Regions from separate parts of the Mesorhizobium sp. C395A genome, predicted to be linked through region 2. Evidence: predicted binding sites of a transcription regulator. Region 2 holds the regulator's gene; each other region holds the start of a gene.
What was found. The regulator PhoB, encoded in region 2, activates phosphate uptake and scavenging genes when phosphate is short. The targets are predictions, from matches to a motif close to TGTCATNNANCTGTCAT.
Positions count from the first base shown of each region.

Region 1: NLY37_RS12875 (esterase-like activity of phytase family protein) is a predicted target of PhoB. The motif match lies at 4,272-4,288, and genes of this name have one in related genera.
Region 3: NLY37_RS03090 (LTA synthase family protein) is a predicted target of PhoB. The motif match lies at 3,825-3,841, and genes of this name have one in related genera.
Region 4: NLY37_RS09310 (bifunctional 2',3'-cyclic-nucleotide 2'-phosphodiesterase/3'-nucleotidase) is a predicted target of PhoB. The motif match lies at 5,284-5,300, and genes of this name have one in related genera.

Region 1 is NZ_CP100473.1:2,595,830-2,601,865, reverse strand. Features, by position in the region: gene NLY37_RS12890 (MFS transporter) at 1-158, shown strand, start outside; gene NLY37_RS12885 (MATE family efflux transporter) at 162-1,634, opposite strand; gene NLY37_RS12880 (L,D-transpeptidase) at 1,833-2,621, shown strand; gene NLY37_RS12875 (esterase-like activity of phytase family protein) at 2,700-4,175, opposite strand; gene NLY37_RS12870 (LacI family DNA-binding transcriptional regulator) at 4,337-5,362, opposite strand; gene NLY37_RS12865 (Gfo/Idh/MocA family protein) at 5,556-6,036, shown strand, end outside.
Region 2 is NZ_CP100473.1:4,096,625-4,102,660, forward strand. Features, by position in the region: gene NLY37_RS20010 (ATP-binding cassette domain-containing protein) at 1-219, opposite strand, end outside; gene NLY37_RS20015 (sugar ABC transporter permease) at 232-1,548, opposite strand; gene xylF (D-xylose ABC transporter substrate-binding protein) at 1,693-2,733, opposite strand; gene NLY37_RS20025 (ROK family protein) at 3,000-4,235, shown strand; gene phoB (phosphate regulon transcriptional regulator PhoB) at 4,266-4,955, opposite strand; gene phoU (phosphate signaling complex protein PhoU) at 4,972-5,676, opposite strand; gene pstB (phosphate ABC transporter ATP-binding protein PstB) at 5,718-6,036, opposite strand, start outside.
Region 3 is NZ_CP100473.1:648,530-654,565, reverse strand. Features, by position in the region: gene fabF (beta-ketoacyl-ACP synthase II) at 114-1,376, opposite strand; gene NLY37_RS03105 (acyl carrier protein) at 1,411-1,647, opposite strand; gene fabG (3-oxoacyl-[acyl-carrier-protein] reductase) at 1,869-2,606, opposite strand; gene fabD (ACP S-malonyltransferase) at 2,667-3,614, opposite strand; gene NLY37_RS03090 (LTA synthase family protein) at 3,892-5,820, shown strand.
Region 4 is NZ_CP100473.1:1,882,403-1,888,438, forward strand. Features, by position in the region: gene kdsA (3-deoxy-8-phosphooctulonate synthase) at 1-168, opposite strand, end outside; gene NLY37_RS09290 (VOC family protein) at 165-1,037, opposite strand; gene NLY37_RS09295 (Dabb family protein) at 1,093-1,383, opposite strand; gene NLY37_RS09300 (hypothetical protein) at 1,498-1,632, opposite strand; gene NLY37_RS09305 (SAM-dependent methyltransferase) at 1,892-3,142, shown strand; gene NLY37_RS09310 (bifunctional 2',3'-cyclic-nucleotide 2'-phosphodiesterase/3'-nucleotidase) at 3,203-5,182, opposite strand; gene NLY37_RS09315 (NAD(P)/FAD-dependent oxidoreductase) at 5,324-6,036, opposite strand, start outside.

The sequences.
Region 1 (6,036 bases), 1.5 Mb from region 2:
TCTTCATCTGCTGCTTCTGCGGCAATGCGCTGCCGGTGATCGGCATTGGGCTGCTGTCGAGTTGGGCCACTCCGACGACGGCAAGCCTGGCCTTCGCCGGCATGATCACGCTGTTCTCTGTCGTAGCGCTGGGGTTCGGCGTCAAATACGCGCGCTGAGCCTCACCCGTTTGGCGTCTCGGGCGCCATGTTTGCCCGTCCGCGCGGGATGCCGAGGCCGGTGTCGGGCGGCTCGCCGGCGGCCGGCCGGTCCTCGATCATGTGCATGGTGCGCCAGCGGCCGAAGCGATAATAGGCGGCGGCCAGCACCAGCGAGGTGATCGATCCCGCCGGAAAACTCCACCACAGCGCTTCCTCGCCGATGTAGCTCCTGAAGAAGTAGGCAAAGCCGGTACGCACGACCAGCACGGAAATCACCAGAATGATCAGCGGCGGCATCACGGCACCGGTGGCGCGCACGGTGGCGAACAGCACGATGGTGACGCCGAACAGGATGAACGACCAGGACGCCACCTTGTTGATGTGGGCTGCAATGTCGATTGCGGTGCTGTCGCCGCTAAGGAACAGGCCGAGCACCGGCCTGTCGAAGAAGAACAGCAGCGCCACCAGGGCGCCGGTGAGCACCAGGTTGAAGCCGACGCCGGAGGCCGCGATGCGACCGATGCGGTCCCACCGCCCTGCGCCGACATTCTGGGCCGCCATCGACGAGACTGCGGCGCCGATCGCCAGCGCAGGCATCTGGATATAGGTCCACAGCTGCGCCGCGATGCCGTAGGCGGCGGCGACCTGCGAGCCGTAGGCGTTGACGATGCCCATGACGGTCAGCGCCGCCGCCGAAATGACGATCATCTGCAGGCCCATCGGCACGCCCTTGAAGACGACGATCCTGAGCAGCGCCGGATCCGGCCGCAGCAGAGCGAGGTTGGCGCCGGCGAGCCGCAGCGGATGCTTTCTGGCATAAAGCACGACGAGGATGGCGATCACGCTCACTGTCTGGCCGATCAGCGTCGAGGTGGCGGAGCCGGCGATGCCGAGCTCGGGGAAGGGGCCGATGCCGCGAATGAGCAGCGGATTGAGGATGATGTCGAGCACGACGGCGAGCGCCATGAAGAAGAATGGCGTGCGCGAATCACCCGCACCGCGCAGCACCGTCATCACGAAGGACAGAAGATTCATCATCGGCACGGCGACGAAGATGATACGCAGATAGGAGCGCGCCAGCGGCAGCGCATCGGGCGGGGTGCCCAGTGTGTTGAGGATGGCGTCGACCCAGATCCAGCCGCAGACGGCGAAGATAGCCGAGACGAGGAAGAAGAAGCTGGCGCTGGTGCCGACGATGCGCCGCGCCTCGGGCAGGTCGCGGGCGCCGACCGATTGCGCCACCAGGATGGTCGCGGCCATGCCGATCCCGAACACGGTGCCGAGAATCAGGAACAGCACCAGATTGGCGTTTGAGGTCGCCGTCAGCGCCGATTCACCGAGGAAGCGGCCGACCCAGACGGCGTTGATCGAACCGTTGAGCGATTGCAGCACGTTGGAGCCGAGCACCGGCAGAGCGAACAAAAGCAGCGTGCGCGGAATCGGGCCGCTGGTGAGATCGCCGGTGCGCCGGCGCGGTGGTATTTTTTCGTCCATGGGCTGTTCGGCGAAGGTTCATCTCAAAGTCCGCCCGGCAATGATCGCCGATTTGACGGACAAGGTCGATGCGGCATTGGAACATGCCACCTGGCGGCTTCACGCTAATCAGTTCTCAAAACATCCGGAATGGGATATGGGTCGTCGCCGCGTGGGGTCGCATATCCTGTTGGATATGATGAATAGGCTGGGGGGATCATGTCCGACAATCCGCTTTTTTCCGAGCGCCTGAACCGGCGCGCGTTTCTTGGAATATCCGCTTTGGGTGCCGCTTCCATGGCGCTTTCAGCCTGCACCACGACCGATGTCGTGGTGCCGCCAACGCCCGCCCCGGCGCCTGAACCGGCTCTGGGCGATGCCGCCACCATGTATTCGGCGCGCGTCGATGAGGGCTTTTCATTGCCGGCAATCCCCGTGGCCAAGCTCGATCCGAAGTTCGTGCGCCAGATCGTGGACGATCCGACCGGCGAAAAACCCGGCACGATCGTTGTCGATACATCCGAGCATTTTCTCTATCTGGTGCGCGACGGCGGCAAGGCAATGCGCTATGGCGTCAGCCTCGGCAAGGCCGGGTTTGGCTGGACCGGCAGCGCCGTGATCCAGGCGCGCAAGAAATGGCCGGTGTGGACGCCGCCGCCCGAAATGATCCAGCGCCGGCCGGAACTGGCGAAATATAAGGACGGCATGCCGCCGGGACCGCAGAGCCCGCTCGGCGCGCGGGCGCTCTATCTGTTCCGCGACGGCAAGGACACGATGTACCGGCTGCACGGCACGCCGGAATGGGATTCCATCGGCAAGAACGCGTCGTCGGGCTGCGTGCGCTTCATGAACCAGGACATCATCGACCTCTACAGCCGGGTCAACGGCGTAGCCCAGGTCTATGTGCGCCCGAACCTGTCGGCCGCGGGCAAGATCATGGCTGTGTCGAGCCGGACCGCCGAGCCGATCGATGCCGGCGTGCCAAGGGATGCGGAGATCTTGAAATAGGTGCCTTCACGGCATCGCTGATCGCCGACAAACGGTTAGAGGCGGACGCGCCGGGCGCGTCCGCCTTTCCGTATACGGCTACTTGTTGGCGAGGCCCGGAAGCGTGACCTGATAGACCAGGAACATGGTGTCGACATCGGCGCCGTCGTCGGCCTTGTAGGGCGCGCCGACCTGAAAACCGTCTTGGGTGAGAAAGTCGTTATCGTTGCCGACGAACAGGAAATAGTCGTCGGGCACCGCCGGATCGAGCAGGCTGACCACAGACATTGCTTCCCACTTCTCCGAGAGATTGTTCTTGTCGTTCGGCTTGCCGTCATGCAGGCCGAAACGGCCGAGTTCCTTGTTGTCGTTGATGTCAATGAACGGCGTCAGCTTGGCCGGGGTCACCGAGGGGTCGAGCACGCCCTTGGGCGCCAGCGGCTTGTCGGCGGCATCGAAGGCGCCGCCGGCGATGTCGGTGGCGCCAGAGACGTCGACGACGAAAATCTGGCGCAGCAGCGAAGTATCGCCCTTCACCCCCTGGCCGTTTCCGCTGTCGCGCGCCAGCATCAGGAAGGTCTTGTCGGACAGCGCCACGATTTCGCTCTGCGCGGCGACCTTGGTCTTGTCCTTGGCGTCCTTGAACACCGGCAGCGGCACGGCATATTCATGCACCAGCTTGAGATGGGCCGGGTCGGAGGCGTCGTAGACCAGGGCGCGGGTGTTCTGGCGCGTCGCGGGCGAATCGCCGCCATCCTGGCGGGGCGCCGACTGCAGCACAGTGATCAGCGACTTGCCGTCCGGCGTCAGCGCCATGCCTTCGAGGCCTTGATTGTTCTGGCGGCCGGTTTCGGGATCCTTCGGATCGGGTTCGGCTGCACCGGGGCCCGGATTGTCGGAGGCGAAGTTCGGCGCGCCCTTGCGCATCGGCACCAAAGCGGCGGGCGGCTGCGTTGCCGACAACAGATGGCCGTCGGCCGAGAAGCGGTAGATGTTGGGGCCGTATTCGTCAGAGATGAACATGGTGCCGTCGGGCAGCCGCGCGATCGCCTCATTGTCGAGCGCCAGCTTGCCATTGGCCTCGGGCAGGATCGGCAGGTCGCCATTGGCCGCGCGCACGCCGTTGAGCGGATCGAGGCCGGTGGCGTCAGCGCCCTTGTCGTCGGTGAGGAGCAGGGAATCGGCAAGCGTCGCCTTGACGCCTGTCTGTTCCTGGCCGGAGGTGGGCGTGGCGCCTAGTGCGGCCGGCGTGAACTCGATGCGAATAGTGTTGAGGCGCGGCCGGTAGTCGGTGGTGCCGACGACATTGTAGCCGCGGTCGGGCAGCAACCAGAGCGAGCCCTTGTAGCCGTCCGCGCCACGGGTCCAGCTTGCGGCGTCGATCGACATGCCGGAGCCGGAGCCGAAGGTCTCGCCGAACTTGTCCTTCTGATCGGCCGGGATGCGGCCGACGCCGACCAGGCCCTTGTTGACGAAGCCACCAACGGTGGCTGTGCTGTCGGCAAGGGCAGGGGTCAGGGCGGTAAACAGCGCCAGCGCGGCGCCGAGCGACACGGTTCGGTGCGAGATTTTCATGGAGATCCTCTTTGTGACAAGCCTTGAGCGGCGCAAAGGGGCCACCGCATCGCATCGACGATGTCGCCCTCTCGCAAAGCGGTCTAGGACGCGAACATGATACTTGCGTGACAGAGCGGGCCTCTTCCTTCTCCCTTGTGGGAGAAGGGAGAGACGCACTATCAATCGCTGTCGCGCGCGATCAGCTCCAGCGGCCAGACTTCGCGGATGATGCGCGGACCTTCCGGGCCGGCAAAGGCGGGAAGCGAGGCCAGCAGCATTTCGGCCAGCCGCCGGCCCATCGGCTCCAGCGACGGACGGAAGGCGGTCAGCGCCGGCGAGAAATAACGGCAGAGCGGCGTGTCGACGATGACGATCACCGCGATGTCGTGGCCGGGCCTGATGCCCATCTCGGCCAGTGCCTTGCAGCCGCCGAGCGCCATTGCGTCATTGTTGAAGATGATGGCTGTGGGCCGGTCCTTGGACAGCATCACGCGCGGCGTCACCTGGTAGCCGCCTGCCTCGTTGATGAACCCGTCGGCGATCAGGCCGGGGTCGACTTCGATGCCATGCCGCTCCAGCGCCTTGCGGTAGCCGTCGAGGAACAGGTAGCCGAAGTTGAGATCAAGCGAAGGGCGGATGGCGGCAATGCGGTGGTGGCCGCGCGCGACCAGCCGGTCGACGGCTTCATCACCCGCCCTCTCGAAATCTATATCGAGCGAAGGATAGGTGTCGTCGCCGGATTGACTTCGGCCAAGCGTGGCGAAGGGAAAGCCGGCCTTGCTGAGATAGTCGATCCGATCGTCTTCCCGCCGTGTATTGGCCAACACGACCGCGTCGGCCCGGCGCGTCTCAACCACGCGGCGCAGCCTCTCCTGCTGATATTGGCCGGGCTCGCCCATGACGACCATCAGATCCAGGTCATCCTCGGCCAGTCGGCCCTGCAGACCGATCAGGAACGGGATGAAGAACGGTTCGCCATATTGCTGGTCCCCCGGATGCGGCTGCAGCATGAAGGCGATCGAATGGGTGGTGCCTTGCCGCAGACTGCGGCCGGACTGGTTGGGCGAATAGTTCAATTGCTTGGCGGCGGCGAGCACGCGCTGGCGGGTGTCGGCATTGACGTCGGCGCGGCCGTTCAGCGCCCGCGACACGGTGCCGATCGAAATGTTCAGGTGACGCGCAAGGTCATGGATGCTGGACGCCAAGGACAGTTCTCCCCCTGTCTTGGCTAGCACCGGCTGCCGCCCAGGCCAAGGCTTCGGGATGATTTTCGCTGGCAGCCGATTGACATTCTACGCCATCGGGTGTGTTCTCGTAAACGTTTACGGAGAAACGTTTACGGTGATGCCGGAATGCCGTGACATTCGGTCTGGAGGGACCGGACGGGAGGAATGCCGGATGATGAATGCCGTCCTCGTCGGCTGTGGTGCGATGAGCAAGGCCTGGCTCGATGCCGCGAGGCAGATCGACGGGCTCGCCATTGTCGGCCTTGTCGATCTCGACGCCGAACGGGCGCGGGCGAGGGCACGCGAATACGGGCTCGATAGCGTCGTCATCGGCACCAGCCTCGATCAGGTTCTCGACCAGACCAAACCGCAAGCGGTGTTCGATGTCGTGGTTCCCGCCGCCCGCCGCGACGTCGCCTTTTCCGCCTTTGCCCATAATTGCCATCTGCTGACGGAAAAGCCGCTGGCCGATACTCCGGAAAATGCGCGCGCCATCGTCGATGCGGCGCGTAACGCGGGGCGCGTCCATGCGGTCGTGCAGAACCGCCGCTACGTCGCCAACGTCCGGCGCATCAGGCGCTTTCTCGACTCCGGCGCCATCGGCAAGCCAACCAGCATCCATGCCGACTTCTTCGTCGCGCCGCATTTCGGCG
Region 2 (6,036 bases):
CTGGCCGTTGACCAAGATCTGGCCGGCATCGCGCTTGTAGGCGCCCGACAGGATCTTGATCAGCGTCGACTTACCGGCGCCGTTATGGCCAAGCAGCGCCACTACTTCGCCCGGGAAAAGATCGATGGACGCATCGTCGACGGCGCGAATGCCACCGAACGCGATCGAGATGTTGCGCATGTCGATCAGTGGCGTACCGGTGGGAGCAGTTTTTTCCATAATCGTTCCTCCCTAGACGCGCTTGCGGTAGACGGTGTCGAGCCAGACGGCGATGACCAGGACAGCGCCAACGACAATGCTCTGCAGCGGCGAGTCGATGCCGAGCAGCACCATGCCGGATTGCAGCGACTGCATCAGAAGCGCGCCGAGCATGGCGCCCATCACCGTTCCGGCGCCGCCCGCGAGCGACGTGCCGCCGATGACGGCGGCCGCGATCACCAAAAGCTCGTCCAGTGTGCCCAGCGCATTGGTTGACGCATTGAGACGGGCCGACGAGATCGCCGCGCTGATTGCAGCCAGCACACCCATGATCATGAACACCTTCATGGTCACCCAGCGCGTGTTGATGCCGGCGAGTTCCGCTGCCTCCGGATTGCCCCCGATGGCGAAGACATAGCGGCCGAAACGCGTGCGCTTGGTGATGAACGTCATGATGATGCCGACAATCACCGCCATCAGCACCGGTATGGCGATGCCATGCGCGATGAACAGCCCGCCTTCGGGAACGGTGATGCCGTTCTGCTGTGCGTACTGGCGCACGATGCCGATCGGCCATGGATAGGAATTGGCGATCCACACGGCGCCGAGGATGGCCGCGCAAGTGACCACGCCAAGCAAGGTCTCGGCCCAGACGGGGCGCAGTGGAAAGCTGAAGCGCTTGCGCTGCGAGCGACCGTTGAGCAGCGCGAAGGCGACCGCCGCGCAGGCGACGATGCCGACGATCCAGCTGGCAGCGGCGCCAATCGAGCCGCGTGGTCCGCCGCCCATCAGCTGGAAGGTGGCGTCGAGTGGCGCGACCGTGCGCCCGCTGGTGATGAGCCATGCCATGCCACGCCAGACCAGCAGGCCACCAAGCGTCACGATGAAGGCCGGAACCTGCATATAGGCGATGATGAAGCCCTGGAACGCGCCGATCAGCAGACCAAACACCACGCCGGCGGCAAGCGCGACGACCCAGAGCCAGGGGTTTCCAAGCTGGAAGCCGATGACGCGAATCAGGAATTCGGCCTGTGCCACGCCCATGATCATGCCGATCACGCCTTCGACCGAGCCCACCGAAAGGTCGATGTTGCGCATCACGATGACCAGTACCATGCCGGTAGCCATGATCGCGACCGAGGACGTCTGCACCGACAGGTTCCAAAGATTGCGCGGCGTCAGGAAAAGCCCGCCCGACAGGATATGTATGCCGACCCAGATGACCAGCAGCGCGCCGACCATGCCGAGCATGCGCGTGTCGAGCTCGGTCGCCTTCAGGAACCGGGCGACCGCGCCGAGTTCAGACGCTCGTGCCGTATCGGCCTGCGGATTTGAGGTCGTGTCGGTCATGATGTCCTCCAGCGGCTTGCCGTCTGGCGCGGATGCCGGACCACAGCCTAGAAGTTTGCCGCCCATGGCGGAAACACACAATTCTCGTAGAGAAAACGCCGCGGCTTGACAGCCGCGGCGCCTCATTTCTTCAAGTCGTCGAGATCAGTCGCAAGCCGCGACGCTGCCGGCGGCGACGCCCGTGCAGACTTCGTCCTTCTTGATCCAGCCGGCGTCGATGACGACGTTGAGGTTGTCCTTGGTGATCGCGACGGGGGTCAGGAACAGCGACTTGACGGTGTTGCCGCCAGGCGTGGTAAAGTCCTTGGCGCCGGCAATGTCGCCCGTCTTCTTGCCATCGGCAAGCTGCGAGGCGATCTCGGCGGCGTTCTTGCCGAGTTCGCGCGCGTCCTTCCACACCGACACCGTCTGCGTGCCGAGCGCGATGCGGTTCAGAGCGGCATGGTCGCCGTCCTGGCCCGAGACCGGAACCGTTCCGGCGAGGCCCTGCGCCGTCAGCGCGGCGACAACGCCGCCGGCGGTGCCGTCATTCGCCGCAACCACGGCATCGACCTTGTTGTCGTTGGCGGTCAAGAACTGTTCCATGTTCTTCTGGGCGTTGGCCGGCAGCCAGCCATCGGTATAGGCCTCGCCGACATTCTTGATCTTGCCCGAGTCGATGGCTTCCTTGAGCACTTCCATCGAGCCCGAGAACAGGAAATCGGCATTCGGATCCGAGCCAGAGCCCTTGATGAAGACATAGTTGCCTTCGGGCTTCGCCTTGAACACTTCGCGGGCCTGCATGCGGCCGACTTCCTTGTTGTCGAAGGTCAGGTAGAAGACGTCCTTGTTCTCGATCAGGCGATCATAGCCGACGACCGGAATGCCTTCGTCCAGCGCCTTCTGCACCGCCGGGCCGATGGCCGAGGCGTCCTGCGCCAAGATGATCAGCGAGTTGGCGCCCTGCGAGATCAGGCTTTCGACGTCGGTCAGCTGCTTGCCGGGATTGGACTGCGCGTCGGCCGAAATGTACTTGTCGCCGGCGGCTTCGATCGCCGTTTTCATCGCCGCCTCGTCGGTCTTCCAGCGCTCTTCCTGGAAGTTCGACCACGACACGCCGATGACCTTGTCCTTCGCCTGCGCGACCGACATCAGCGCCAGCGACATGGCGACACCCGCCAGCATGGCGGCTGCAAATCTGTTCATTATAACCCTCCCTGCGCCGCCCACGGCGCGACAAAACCGGCCCGAAGGCCTGCACAAAGAGGCTCCATTTTTTCGAGCCTCGAAAAAATACTGGTTCAATGATAAGGCACTGTCAACATCGATTATGATGGATTCTGATGGCGTTGCCGAATTTTTTCGAGCTCCGCAATAAACAATGACAGGGCTGCCGGCGTCTGCCAATATTTGGCTGGTGCCGTCGAACGCCTTCACTATCATGAGGCGCGAGGAGGCCGGGAGGAAAACAAATGTCGGTTGGGATCCGCCACGACGATCTGCGCCGTCGCAACCGTGCGATGGTGATTTCGGCCGTGCGCCGGGGCGGCCAGCCGTCGCGGACCGAGATTGCGGCGACCACCGGCCTCAGCCATTCGACGATATCGGCAATCTCGTCTGATCTAATTCAAGAAGGCATCCTGATTGAAGGCAAGCCTGGCGAGACCGGCTCGCTGAAACGCGGCCGGCCGCAGGTCGGCCTTGGCCTCAACCCGGAAGCGGCGGCGGTCATGACCGTGGTGCTGTCGCTGAACTTCCTCTCCGTCACCGTCATCGACTATGCCGGCCAGGTGGTCGCGGAAGAACAGCGCCGGCTCGACACGCTGACCATGCCGCGCGACGAGCTGATCGGCGAATGCGTAGCAATCGTCGGGCGGCGTCTCGCGGACCCGGACCTCGATGTCCAGAGCATCGCCCGCATTGCCATGGGCATCCAGGGCATCACCGATTCGCAGGCGCGGGCCATGCTGTGGTCGCCAATCACGCCACTGACCGACATTGCCTTCGCCGACATGTTGGAAGCGGAATTCGGCATTCCTGCCACCATGGAGAACGACTGCAATATGATGGCGGTGGCCCTGCAATGGCGCCAGCCCGAGCGCTACCGCGACAATTTCATCGCGATCCTCTTGTCGCACGGCATCGGCATGGGGCTGGTGCTGAAAGGCGAACTGTTCACCGGCACCCATTCCTCGGGCGGCGAGTTCGGCCACATGATCCACCGTCCGGGCGGCGCGCTCTGCCGCTGCGGGCGGCGCGGCTGCGTCGAGGCCTATGCCGGAAACTACGCCATCTGGCGCAGCGCCAAAATGATGAGCGAAGATGCCGAGCCGGTCGATATCGGCGACGCTGATATGCGCGCACTCGCCGCGCGCGCCCGCGAAACCGATGGCCCGGAGCGCGAAGCCTATCGCAAGGCCGGTGAGGCGCTCGGCTTCGGCCTCGGCAGCCTGTTTGCGCTGATCGACCCGGCGCCTGTCGCCATGGTTGGCGTCAGCGCCGCCGCCTTCGACCTGATCGAGCCGGCATTGCGCGAAGCGATCGCCCAGACCGCCGGCGGCCAGCACTCGAAGTCGATCTCCTTCGACACCGAGCCCAACGAGCTGCCGCTGATCCGCGAAGGCTGTGCCATGCGCGCGCTCGGCTTCGTCGATCAGGAGATTTTCGCGCCGGGCATTCAGGCCAAATCCGGCAAGCATGTCGCCTGAATGGCCGGCAACGGCGCGACGCGCAGCATCCTAGTCTTCCCTGATCGCGTAGCCGGCGCCGCGAATGGTACGGATGACATCCGGCATGCGGCCGTTGTTGACCGCTTTGCGTAAGCGCCCGACATGGACGTCGACGGTTCGCTCGTCGATGTAGATCGTCTCGCCCCAGACATTGTCGAGCAGCTGGCTGCGCGAGAACACGCGGCCGGGATGGCGCATCATGAATTCGAGCAGCCGGAACTCGGTCGGTCCGAGCCTGATCTCGCTCTTCTTGCGGTAGACACGGTGCGACTCGCGGTCGAGCACGATGTCGCCGACCTTGAGCACGCTGGACAGCACTTCCGGCTTGGAGCGGCGCAGCAGCGCCTTCACGCGCGCCATGAACTCCGGCGTCGAGAATGGCTTGACCAGATAGTCGTCGGCACCGGTGGACAGGCCGCGCACGCGATCGCTTTCCTCACCGCGCGCGGTCAGCATGATGATCGGCAGCCGCTCGGTTTCGGGCCGCACTCTAAGCCGCCGGCAGAGCTCGATGCCGGAAACAGCGGGCACCATCCAGTCGAGCACCAGGAGATCGGGCACGTTTTCCTGCAGGCGGATCTCGGCCTCGTCGCCGCGTGTCACCACCTCGACGTGATAGCCTTCGGATTCGAGGTTGTAGCGGAGGAGCACGCCTAGCGGCTCCTCGTCCTCCACGACCATGATGCGTGGCGCGATCATAGGCAGTTCACCCTCATCAGGCCGGCGTGGCCATCGCCGTCTCGTCCTGCTTCGGACGATTGGCGGGCAATTGCTGGCCGGTCAGCACATAATACGCATTTTCGGCGATGTTGGTGACATGATCGCCGATGCGCTCAAGATTCTTGGCGCAGAACAAGAGATGCGTGCAGGCGGTGATGTTGCGAGGGTCTTCCATCATGTAGGTCAAGAGCTCACGAAACACGGACGTGTATTTGACGTCGATGCGCTCGTCGTCATTCCTGAGTTTTGCAAGAGCTGCCGCATCGGTGGCGGCATATTCCTCGACGACGCCTTGCACCTGGATCAGCACCAGCTGCGCCATGGCATCGATGGAGTGCGAGAGGTCGCGCGGCGTGACGCTCAAGCCCACGGTGCCGACGCGTTTGGCGATGTTCTTGGCGAGATCGCCGATGCGCTCGAGGTCGCCGGCCATGCGGATCGAGCCGACCACGGCGCGCAGATCGTTGGCCATCGGCTGGCGCTTGGCGATCAGCGTGATGGCGCGGTCGTCCAGTTCGCGCTGGCGCGCATCCATGATGGCGTCGTCGGAAACGACACGCTGTGCCAGCGCATTGTCCGAATTGAGCAGCGCCCTGGTCGAGCCGCTGACCATCGAGCCTGCCAGATCGCCCATGTCGCGGATCAGCTTGCTGATCTGCCCGAGCTCTTCATCGAAGGAGGCGACGGTATGTTCACCCATGATCTTGGTCCTCGTGCCTGAAAATTCACCCGCCGGACGGCTCAGCCGAAGCGGCCGGTAATGTAGTCCTGGGTGCGCTTGTCGTCGGGGTTGGTGAACATCTTGTCGGTGGCGCCCTCCTCGACGAGATAGCCGAGATGGAACATCGCCGTGCGCTGCGACACGCGCGCCGCCTGCTGCATCGAGTGGGTGACGATGACGATCGTGTAGTTCTGGCGCAGTTCGTCGATCAGCTCCTCGACACGGGCGGTGGCGATCGGATCGAGCGCCGAGCAGGGCTCGTCCATCAGGATCACCTCCGGCGACACGGCGATGGCGCGCGCGATGCACAGGCGCTGCTGCTGGCCGCCGGACAGGCCG
Region 3 (6,036 bases), 2.9 Mb from region 2:
TTTAAAAAAAAGCGCCTTCGGTTTCAGGCCGATGCGACGAATCCCCAGCGGCAGAGTAGGCTTGAATATGGCAAAATTGACGACAGACCGCTGGCGCGCCGGTCGATACCGCATCAGCCTGTATAACGCTGGAATACCAGCGAAGCGTTGGTGCCGCCGAAGCCGAATGAGTTGGACAGCGCCACGTCGACCTGGCGATGCCGTGGCGTGTTCGGAACAAGATCGATCGCGGTTTCGCGTTCCGGGTTGTCAAGATTGATGGTGGCTGGCGCGATGTTGTCTCTGATAGCGAGGATCGAAAAGATCGCCTCGGCGGCACCCGCGGCACCCAGGAGATGGCCGATCGACGACTTGGTCGACGACATCGAGATTTTCGAGGCGGCGTTGCCGACCAGCCGCTCGACGGCGCCGAGTTCGATCGTGTCGGCCATGGTCGAGGTGCCGTGCGCGTTGATGTAGTCGACGTCGGCGGGCGTCAGCTTGGCCCGGTTCAACGCCGCCGTCATGCAGCGGAAGGCGCCGTCGCCGTCTTCGGCCGGTGCAGTGATGTGATAGGCATCGCCGGTCAGGCCGTAGCCGGTGACCTCGGCATAGATCTTGGCGCCGCGCGCCTTGGCGTGTTCGAGTTCTTCCAGCACGACGACCCCGGCGCCCTCGCCCATGACGAAGCCGTCACGGTCGCGGTCATAGGGACGCGAGGCCTTCTCAGGCGTGTCGTTGCGGTCGGTGGACAGTGCCCGGCAAGCAGCGAAGCCGGCAAGCGATAGTCTGGTCACCGGCGATTCCGCGCCGCCGGCCAGCATCACGTCGGCATCGCCGAAGATGATCAGCCGGGCGGCATCGCCAATGGCGTGCGCGCCGGTCGAGCAGGCGGTGACGACGGCGTGGTTGGGGCCTTTCAGCCCATGCCGGATCGATACCTGGCCAGATACCAGGTTGATAATGTTGCCGGGAATGAAGAATGGACTGATACGGCGCGGTCCGCGCTCTTTCAGGATGATAGCGTTCTCGGCGATGCCCTCGAGGCCGCCAATGCCGGAGCCGATCATGACGCCGGTGGCGCAGCGCTCGGCTTCGGTGCTGGGCTCCCAGCCGGAATCCTTCAGCGCTTCGTCGGCGGCCGCAATCCCGTAAAGGATGAAGTCGCCGATCTTGCGCAGTTCCTTGGGCTCGAGCACGGCTTCGGGATTGAGCGTGCCGTTGGTGCCGTCACCGCGAGGAATGACGTGGGCGATCTTGCAGGCAAGATCTTCCACTTCGAACTCGGTGACGCGCTTGGCGGCGCTGCGGCCGGTCAGAAGTTCCTTCCAGCTGTGCTCGAAGCCCATGCCGAACGGCGAAACCAGGCCAAGGCCCGTGACGACGACACGCCTCATCGCAGGTCCTCCCCGGTGATGACTGCGGATAGTGTCAGGCCGAAGCCTTGTCGATGTACTTCACGGCATCGCCGACGGTCAGGATGGTCTCGGCCGCATCGTCCGGAATCTCGACGCCGAACTCTTCTTCGAAGGCCATGACGAGTTCGACCGTGTCGAGGCTGTCCGCGCCCAGATCATCGATGAAGCTCGCCTGCTCCGTCACCTTGTCGGCATCGACGCCAAGATGTTCGATGACGATCTTCTTGACGCGCTCTGCGGTGTCACTCATTTGGGGCATCCTCGTCTTTTGTTTGTCTGTCTTCGTTAGCGGGCAGAATGCCGCTAATCAAGCTGAAAGATGGTCCTGCCGGAAACGCAACGGTGCCGGACCGGTTTTTGCCCGAACCGCCGGGTTGCGGGCCGCATTACACGAAAAATGGCTGAGGTCCAAGGCGAAATGGTCTCTTTTCACAAGCCGGCCATGTCTTCTTATCACCCGGCAATATCCCGTCAGATCATGGCCATGCCGCCGTTGACGTGGATGGTCTGGCCGGTGACGTAGGCTGCCTCGTTGGAGGCGAGATAGGCGACGGCCGACGCCACTTCAACACTCGTGCCCATGCGGCGCGTCGGGATCGCGGCCATTATCGCGTCTTTCTGCTTGTCGTTGAGCTTGTCGGTCATGGCCGATTCGATAAAGCCCGGGGCGACGCAGTTGACGGTGATGTTGCGGGTGGCGATCTCCTGCGCCAGCGACTTGGAAAAGCCGATCATGCCGGCCTTGGAGGCGCAATAATTGGTCTGGCCAGGATTGCCGGTGACGCCGACCACCGAGGTGATGTTGATGATGCGGCCATGGCGGCGGCGCATCATAGGATGGGTCAGCTCGCGGGTGAGCCGGAACACGGCGGTGAGGTTCACCTCCAGCACGCTGTCCCAATCCGCGTCCGCCATGCGCACGAACAGGCCGTCCTTGGTGATGCCGGCATTGTTGACCAGTATGTCGACGCCTTCGAGTTCGGCTTCGGCCTTCTGGCCAAGCGCCTTGACCTCGTCACGGTCGGCAAGATTGGCCGGGAACAGCTTTACCCGGTCGCCGAGTTCGCCGGCCAGGGTCTCCAGTTTCTCGATGCGGGTGCCGTGCAGGCCGACAATGGCGCCTTGCGCATGCAGCACCCGGGCAATCGCCTCGCCAATGCCGCCCGATGCGCCGGTGACGAGCGCCTTGCGGCCGGTCAGTTCGAACATTTTCGTCTCCTGATCTTAAGAGAACACCCTTCCCACGGGAGGGGTTGAATCGCCAGTGGATTATGCAAGCGCGACCAGTGCCGCCTCGACATCGGCCGGGGTGCCGGCAGCTGATGTGGCGATGTCGCGGTTGATCCGCCGCGCCAGGCCCGACAGCACCTTGCCGGCGCCGATCTCATAGAGCGTGGCGACGCCATTGGCGCCGAACCACTCCACCGTTTCGCGCCAGCGCACGCGGCCGGTGATCTGCTCGACCAGGCGGCGCGCGATCTCGTCGGGGTCGCTGCTCGGGGCTACAGTGACGTTGGAGACGACGGGCACGACCGGTGCATTCTTGGTCACCCCGGCCAGCGCCTCGCGCATGACATCGGCCGCCGGCGCCATCAGCGCCGAATGGAAGGGGGCCGAGACCTGCAGCATCAGCGCCCGCTTGGCGCCCTTTTCGGTGCACAGTTTCGCGGCGAGTTCCACCGCCGCCCTGGCGCCGGAGATCACCAGCTGGCCGCCGCCATTGTCGTTGGCGATCTGGCAGACTTTGCCGGATCCCGTTGCGGCCTCGGTGCAAGCGGCTTCGACGTCGGGCTGTTCCAGTCCGATGATCGCCGCCATGGCGCCCTCGCCGGCCGGCACCGCCGCCTGCATGGCGTTGCCGCGGATGCGCAGCAGCCGGGCGGCATCGGCGACCGAAACGAAACCGGCCGCGGCAAGGGCGGAATATTCGCCGAGCGAATGACCGGCAACGTAGGCAACCTTGTCCTTCAGCGAAAAGCCGCGCACTTCCAGCGAGCGGATCGCCGCCAGCGAGACCGCCATCAGCGCCGGCTGGGCATTGGCAGTCAGGGTCAGCGCCTCTTCCGGGCCTTCCCAGATCAGTTTCGACAGCTTTTCGCCCAGCGCATCATCGACTTCCTCGAACACCCTGCGTGCCTCGGGGAAGGCGTCGGCGAGGTCCTTGCCCATGCCGACAGCCTGGCTGCCCTGTCCCGGAAAGGTGAATGCGACGGCCATTTGGGCGCTCTCCAGCGGCTGATTTTCCTGCCTGTGACGCAAGGCGGACCGCCAAGTCAAGCCCGAAGGCGGCATTTCGGCTCTCGCTTGAACCGGAGCTGACCTCGAGTCCCTGTTCCCAAAGGGCTTTTTGCCGATCACACCTGATGAAAACCGCTCACGAATCGTTTGCTGGCTCTTCTTATTTTCGCCACAGGCGCTAGCTTTTGCATGACAGTTCTATGACAGAACGGTGGCGCGAGTGGAAATACGCGTTGCTTGGGCCGGGGGAAGAGACGTGGCTAGGATCAGGAAGGGCGCGGCCGTACCCGCGCCACAGTTCTTGGAAGACGATCCGTCCACCGGCTACCTGCCGGGGCGCAGATGGCCGGTCATCCGCTACGGTCTGGTCACGGTGCTTGCCTCCGCCATCCTGGTGTTCGCCATCGAATGGATCGTGCGGGGCGACTTCTTCGGCACGGTCGACTTCTTCCTGCAGCCATTCAAGCCGGGCTGGACCACCATCATTGTCTTTGCATTGGTGCTGATGGGACTGGACGCCGTGCTTGGCCGCAGTCACCAGAGCCTGATGATCGTGGCGCCGCTGACGCTGGCACTGGCCTTTGTCGGGCATCAGAAGTCGCATTATCTCGGCGATCCGCTCTACCCAACCGATTTTCTTTATTCGCGCCAGATCATGGCACTGATGCCGCTCCTGGTGCGCGAACGGCCTTGGACGGCGCTCGCCATGGCGGTCGGCATCGTCGCCGGCCTGTCGCTGCTGATCTATGGCTGGCGTTTGTGGCGCCGCAAGGTTCCGATCCTCAGCCGCAAAGGGCGGCTGGCGCGGCTGACGCTGGCAGTGCCGCTGCTCGCCTTCTTCGTCTCGATCATGGACTACGCCACCTTCTCGTGGACCCGCGACCGGCTGCAGATCATCCCGATCATGTGGGACCAGAAGGAGAACTACGCCTCCAACGGGTTTGCGCTGGCCTTCGCGCTCAACGTGCCGATGGCGCATGTCTCGGCGCCGGCGGGCTATTCCGACAAGGCGATCGACGCGATCGACAGGCCTGATGTGGCGGCCTCGGTACCGGATGAGAAACCCGACATCATCGTGGTGATGAGCGAATCTTTCTGGGATCCGACCAAGCTGCCCGGCGTCACAATCACGCCTGACCCGATCCCCAATGTGCGGGCGCTGCGTTCCGGCTATATGTTTTCGCCGGAATTCGGCGGCATGACCGCCAACATCGAATTCGAGGCGCTGACCGGCTTTTCCAATGCCTTCCTGCCGGCGGGCTCGATCCCCTACCAGCAATATGTGCGCACGCCGACGCCGTCGCTGGCGACCTTCCTGAAAAGCGAGGGCTACCGGGCGCGCGCCATCCATCCGGGCACCAACTGGTTCTGGAACAGAGGCGCCGTCTATGCCGATTTCGGTTTCAACGATTTCCGCTCGGAAGAGACGCTGCCGCCACTGGAAAAGCGCGGGCCGCTGGCTTCCGATGCCTCGATGACCGACGAGATCATCGCAGAGGCCGACGCCAGCGAGCGGCCGGTGTTCTTCTTCGCCGTCAGCCTGCAGAACCACGGTCCCTACGAGCCGTACCGCTATTACAATCCGACCCACAAGGTCGCGGCACCGATCAGCACATGGGCGCGGGAATCGCTGCTCAGCTACGCCGAAGGCTCCGCCGATGCCGACCGTGGCCTCGAACGATTGATCGAATGGGCGAAGAAGCGCGAGCGGCCGACGGTCATCGCCTTCTTCGGCGACCATCTGCCGCCGCTCGGCCCCGTCTATGTCGAAACCGGTTACCTGAAGGACAATGTCGCGCCGCGCAAGGAACCGACGCCGGAGGCGGCACTGGAGCATCATCAGACGCCGCTGGTCATCTGGTCTAACCGCACCGGTCCGGCGCAGGATATGGGCGCGGTGAGCCCGGCCTTCCTGCCCTACCATATCCTTACCACGGCCGGGATCACGCACCCCTACTATACCGGCTTCCTGGGCGCGCTGCGCGAACGCTATCGCGTCGTGGATCGCAATCTGCTTCTGACACCGTCAGGTGAGGCCACGGCGGACTGGGCGCGGCAGAAGGACATCGATCCGGCGATCAACGACTTCCGCCTGCTGCAATACGATATGATGTTCGGCAAGCGTAAGGCGGCTCCGGACTTCTTCCCCGAAACGATCAACGGTCGTACCCCGCATACGAGTTGATGCCTGGTCTTTTCCAACCCTGCGACGCCAGGACGCTGTCCGGAGCATGCGTTACCCTTGCCTTCCAGCCAAATTGCTATATAGACGCCCGCAATCTGCCGGTCCTTGCTGGGGGCTGAACGGAGGGCCGGAGGTTTTATCCAAAACCTTCGTGTGAAGCCAGAAGCGCTTCCGCCTCCCGTGTCTCCGCTCTCGACCGTCTCGAAATGCTCCTTT
Region 4 (6,036 bases), 2.2 Mb from region 2:
GCCGGTCAGTTCCTTCAGCGCGCCGGCCATGTCGAAAGCGTGCTGGCGCGATTCGAACTGGCACGGGCCGGCGATCAACGCCAAGGGCCCGCTGTTGTCGAAGACGACGTTGCCGACGGTTACCGACGAATTCGGCGCCATCGAATTAGGCCCTTGCGGCTTGCTCATGGGGTCTCCCGGAAGGTGAAAGCCGCGCCCTGTCCGGATGCCGGCTGCACGACGATTTCGTTGCCCGCTATATCGTGCCCGACGGCGTTGTCTGCAAGCAGCCTCGCGACAGCGCCGACACTGCGGGCCGAAAAGACGATCGCGGCGAAGCGAAGGTCCGTCGGCGCGCCAGCCGACATGCCGAAGCGCTCAGCGAAAGCCGCGGGCTTGAGAACGCTCAAACGCGCGTTCGCCAGGTCGAACGCCGTGCTGCTCCTCTGCCTCGAACCCGTCGCTGTCTCGATCAGGTGGCGCTTTTCGGATGGCACGCCGCTGACCGCAACGATTTCGGCAATGCCGGTCACGCCATTGGCATGAGCCTGCAGCGCCGCACGGTCGATTTGAGGGGCGTTGATCCGCTCGCAAGCGAACAGAAAGGCGTCCATCGTCTCGGCGCCGGCGGCGAAAGCCAGTTTGAACGAGGCCATGTCGCTCTTTCCGGCCGTGTCGGTGAAGGCGCGGGAAAAGCTCAGTACGTCTCCCGCCGACAGGCCGGCTTTGATAAAGCGCGCATGGTCCGCATCGGCATCGTCGGTGGCCAGCACCACGGCGGAAAAGCCCTCATCGCCCAGCCTGGCGCGATAGAGCCGGTCGCGCGCGACAAAGACATTGCCGCCGGCGATCGCACTCGCTGCCAGCTGTTCGTTCCCAACCGCCAGCGGTTCGAGATAGGTGCCGTCGGCAAGGAAGACGCAGCAATTTTCGGTGCCGAAGGGATGAATGCCGGTTGGCGCGACGATGAAGCCAAGCGATGTCAGCCGCGCCCGCGCCACGGCGAGGCTCGCCGTCGGCAGCACCAGATGGTCAAGCGGATGGGTCGTGCTGGTCATGCCGGCGCGGTGTGCATCATTCCCGAAATTGGTTCAAGGCCTCTTGCCGGCCCGATCAGGCCGTCGCCACGATATCGGCCGAATAGCGCAATTCGCGCAAGGGTTTGACCCGGCTGGTCGTCTCGGCATAGAGCGGGTGCGCCTTGTATGCGGCAAGCGCGGCATCGTCCTCGAACTCGGCATAGACGACCACGTCGATCGCATCCGACAGCGGATCGACCTTGGTGTTGAGCGTCACCTCGAAGAGGCTTGAATGCGGGATCTTGCCCAGTGTGAGCAAGCCCGTGCGCACGGCCTCGACATCGTCCTTGCGCCGCGCGCTGAAGAAAACGATATGCCGGATCACGCCTGCCTCCACGTTCGATTTGCGGCATGTTTTGTGTGAGCGGGACCGTCGCGTCAACCGCCACGATGTCGCGCCCGGCAATGCCGGCAGGCGACTTTGCAGAGGCGCAAAAAGCTAGGCTTTGCCGGTGACGTAGCGCACGACGCGCGACATCTCCCTGACCGTCGTGTCGAGATAGCGGCCCTGATTGTAGAGGCCGTCCCAGATCAGGAAAAAGGCGATGGCGACGATGACGATGACATAACGCATGGCTGAAACTAACGTATGTGGCTGTTCGTAACCATAGCGATTTCGCCGAGGGCCGCGCTCTCCCGCGGATTCTGGCCTCAGGCCGGCAAGCTGGGCCAGCGCCGCACGAAGCTTGCCTCTTGAAGTTTCGGCCAATGCCATGGAAGATTGTGGCGAAAATTCACGCGGGCAGCGGCATTCGCGCCTGGCGAATGAAAAGTGGAGGATGTGGGGGCCGGCAGATCTTGCGCCGCCCCGCGGAAGTCCAGGGGGGTGTGAGATGGCTGTCAGGGAATACAAAGGCATCGGCGACGCCATCAGGCTGGACGAACTCAATTTCGCCGAGATGGTCAAGGGCCTGCCGGCCAAGGCGCGCATGGTGCTGTCGGCGGCGATGAAATTGCCGCGCGGTTCGCTGAAGGTGAGGATGCCGGATGGCCGGGCGGTGCTTGTCGGCGGCAATGGACCCGGGCCGGATGCCGAACTGGTGTTGAAGAACTGGCGCCTGCCCGGCCGTGCCTTTTCCGGCGGCACCATCGGCGTTGCCGAATCCTACATGGACGGCGACTGGGAAAGCCCTGATGTAACCAGCTTCCTCGAATTGTTCGTCGTCAACTCGGCCGTTGGCGAACGCATTGCCGGCGGCGCCAGCTGGCTCATCAACACGGTCCAGCGCATCCGCCACTGGTTCAACGAAAACACCCGCACAGGCTCGAAGCGCAACATCTCGGCGCATTACGATCTCGGCAACGCCTTCTACAAGCAATGGCTCGATCCCAGCATGACCTATTCGTCGGCGCTCTATGCGACCGGCGCCAACGACCTGGAAAGCGCTCAGGCCGCCAAATACCGCGCGCTGGCCAAGGATACGGGTATCGGCAAGAAGGACCATGTGCTCGAGATCGGCTGCGGCTGGGGCGGTTTTGCCGAATTTGCCGCGCGCGAGATCGGCTGCCGCGTCACCGGCCTGACCATCAGCCGCGAACAGCACGATTTCGCCAAGGCGCGCATCCAGAAGGCGGGACTGTCTGACAAGGTCGACATCAAGCTGCAGGATTACCGAGACGAAACGGGCACTTACGACCGCATCGCCTCGATCGAGATGTTCGAGGCGGTCGGCGAAAAATATTGGCCGGTATTTTTCGGCAAGATGAAGGCATGCCTGAGGCCCGGCGGCACCGCCGGCCTGCAGATCATCACCATCAACGAGGCCGCCTACGACACCTATCGGGCGCGGCCGGATTTCATCCAGCGCTATGTCTTCCCAGGCGGCATGCTGCCGACGCCGTCGATCCTGAAGACGCTGGGCAGCGACCATGGCCTTGCCCATCTGCGCGAGCGCGTCTTTCCGGACGACTATGCCCGCACGCTTGCCGAATGGCGCAACCGCTTCTGGGCGTCGTGGGAAAAGATCGTCCCGCTCGGCTTCGACGACCGCTTCAAGAAGCTTTGGGAATTTTATCTCCACTATTGCGAAGCCGGCTTTAGAGCCAGCTACATCGACGTGCGCCAAGTGGTCTACAAAGCCTGATCCGAAGCGTGATTGAGCGGGCGTATGCCCGCTCGTTTTCCCTGTTAGCTGCACGTTGCCTCAAAGCAGGATGCGATACTTCGCAAACCCGGATTCGCCCTCGCCGGCCGGCTCGATCTTGAGCGATTTCACCCCAGATATGAAATCCTTCGCTTTGGGGCCGGTCTCGAACACGACGCTGGTGCCGGGCAGCGGCGTGAACGACCAATTGTCGTCGGCCGAGGGGTTGATCGTGCCTTCGCTGACGACGTAGCGCACGATCACGTCGCGGTTGGTGTCCGGCGCCTCGTAGATGATCTTCGAGGCATTGATGTCGGGGAAATTGCCGCCACCGCCGGCGCGGTAATTGTTGGTGGCGACGACGAATTTCGCTGCCGGATCAATAGGCTTGCCGTCGAAGCTGAGGCCGACGATGCGGTTCGAGCCGGCATTGGCGACGCCACCCTTGGCATCGTATTTCGGCGGCTGCGACAGGTCTATTCCGTAGCTGACGCCATCGATCACATCGAAATTGTAGGACGGGAATTCGGTGTCGATGAGCGCCTGGTCGGCCTTGCCCGGCTCGATCTTCCTGAAAATGCCGGCCGACATTTCCAGCCATTCCTTCACTTGCGCGCCGGTGATTTCGACGGCGCGCACCGTGTTCGGATAGAGATAGAGGTCGGCGACGTTCTTGATGGCGATGTCGCCCACCGGCACGTCGGTATAGTAGTCGGCGCCGTTGCGCCCGCCGGCCTTGAAGGGTGCTGCCGCCGACAGCAGCGGCACATCCTTCCACTGCGTGCTTTTTAATATGTCCTTGAGGTACCAGCTCTGCGCCTGGTTGACGATCTGCACCGACGGATCGTCGGCGACCAGCGCGAAATAGGAATAGAGCGGCGCCGAGGTCTTGCCGACCGGTCGGCGGACATAGGCAAGTGTCGCCTCATGGTCCGCCTTGAGCGCATCGACGACGCGCTGGTCGTCCGCCACCGTCGGCTTGTTTGCCTTGTCGACGCGCTCGTAGATCGGCCTTGCCTCAGATGTGGCCGAGGCTACGCGCCATTTCGATCCGTCCCGTTCCAGAAGCAGATCGATCAGTCCCATATGCGAGCCCCAGAAACCGCCCATCACGGCGGGCTTGCCCTGCAGCGTGCCTTTCTCGGTGTCGACGCCTTCGAGCGCCTGAAAATCCTTCTTGCCGGGGAAGACCAAATGCTGATGGCCGGTGAACACCGCATCGATGCCTTCGACGCCGGCGACGAAGAAGGAGGCGTTCTCCATGCCGTCGCCCTGCTTGATATCGATGCCGGAATGCGAGAGCGCGATGACGATGTCGGCGCCCTCCTCCTTGATCTGCGGCACCCATGCCCTGGCCGCCTCGACGATGTCGCGCGTCCTGACATTGCCTTCCAGGTTCTTCAGGTCCCAGACCATGATCTGCGGCGGCACGAAGCCGATGATGCCGATCTTGATCGGCTGCTCGACGCCCGACCCGTCCTTGATCTTCTTGTCGAGGATGACATAGGGCTTGAGGTAGAGCTTGTCGTCGCGCGGGTTGGCGGCAAGCTCGGTGCCGCGGATCAGATTGGCGCAGACGAAGGGGAAATTGGCTCCGCCCAGCACCTTGTCGAGGAACGACAGGCCGTAATTGAACTCGTGATTGCCGAGCGTCGAGCATTCATAGCCCAGCAGGTTCATGCCCTTCATGATCGGATGCAGATCGCCTTCCTTGAGGCCCTTCTCATAGGCGATGTAATCGCCCATCGGATTGCCCTGCAAAAGATCGCCATTGTCGATCAGCATCGCATTGGTGGCTTCCTTGCGCACCGCCGCGATCAGTGAGGCCGTCCGCGACAGGCCCATCGTGTCGTTGGCTTTGTCTGCGTAGTAGTCGTAAGGCAGCACATTCACATGGATGTCGGTGGTCTCCATGATCCTCAGATGCGCCTGATTGGCCTGCGCGCGGGCGGAAAACGGATGGAGCATGATCAGCGCCCCGCTGGCGGCCGTACCGGCAAGAAAACTACGGCGGGAGACGGGGTAATTGAGATGCGGCATTGGTTTTCCTTCCCAGCGACGTGACAAGATCCCAGCCCCGAGCGGAAGCTTCGCGCCGAAAACCGGCCATGTCCATCGGGAAGTCAGTCGATCAGCTAAAGGTGACGGTTGGATGAATATCCTTGGCCGCGGTTGAGAACCTCAGCCCTTGTCATCGTCGCCCTGGGTGATCAGCCGCGCGCTGCGCTGGCCGGTGAAATAGATCCATAGCCAGCTAAGCGACACCGAGAGCCGGTTGCGAAAACCGATCAGGAAGTAGATATGCGCCACGCCCCACAGCCACCAGGCAAGCCATCCCGTGAGCTTGATCGAGCCGAAATCGATCGCGGCTGCCCACTTGCCGATCGTCGCCAGGTCGCCGGCATGTTTGTAGCGGAAAGGGCGCGGCGCGCTATCGCCGGCCAGCCGCGCCCTGATCGTCGCGGCAACATGCTTGCCCTCCTGCTTGGCCGAGGGCGCCACGCCGGGCACCGGTTTGCCGTCCGGCCGCAAGACATGCGCGGTGTCTCCGATGACGAAGATTTCAGGACTGTTCGGCACGGTCAGATCGGGCTCGACCATTGCCCTGCCCGCCCGGTCCACCGGCGCGCCCAGCCACTCTCCCGCGGGTGAAGCCGCCACGCCGGCGGCCCACAGGATGGTTCGCGCCGGCAGATGCGTATCGCCAAAGACGACGCCTTCGGCATCGAGGCGCGTGACGGCGCGGCCAAGCTCGACCGTGACGCCCCGCCGCTCCAGCGCCTTGCGCGCATAGTCGGACAGCTTTGGCGCGAAATTGGCTAGGATCCTGTCTCCGGCCTCGACCAGCACCACACGCGCCTCACGCGTGTCGATGTTGCGGAATTCGCCGCGCA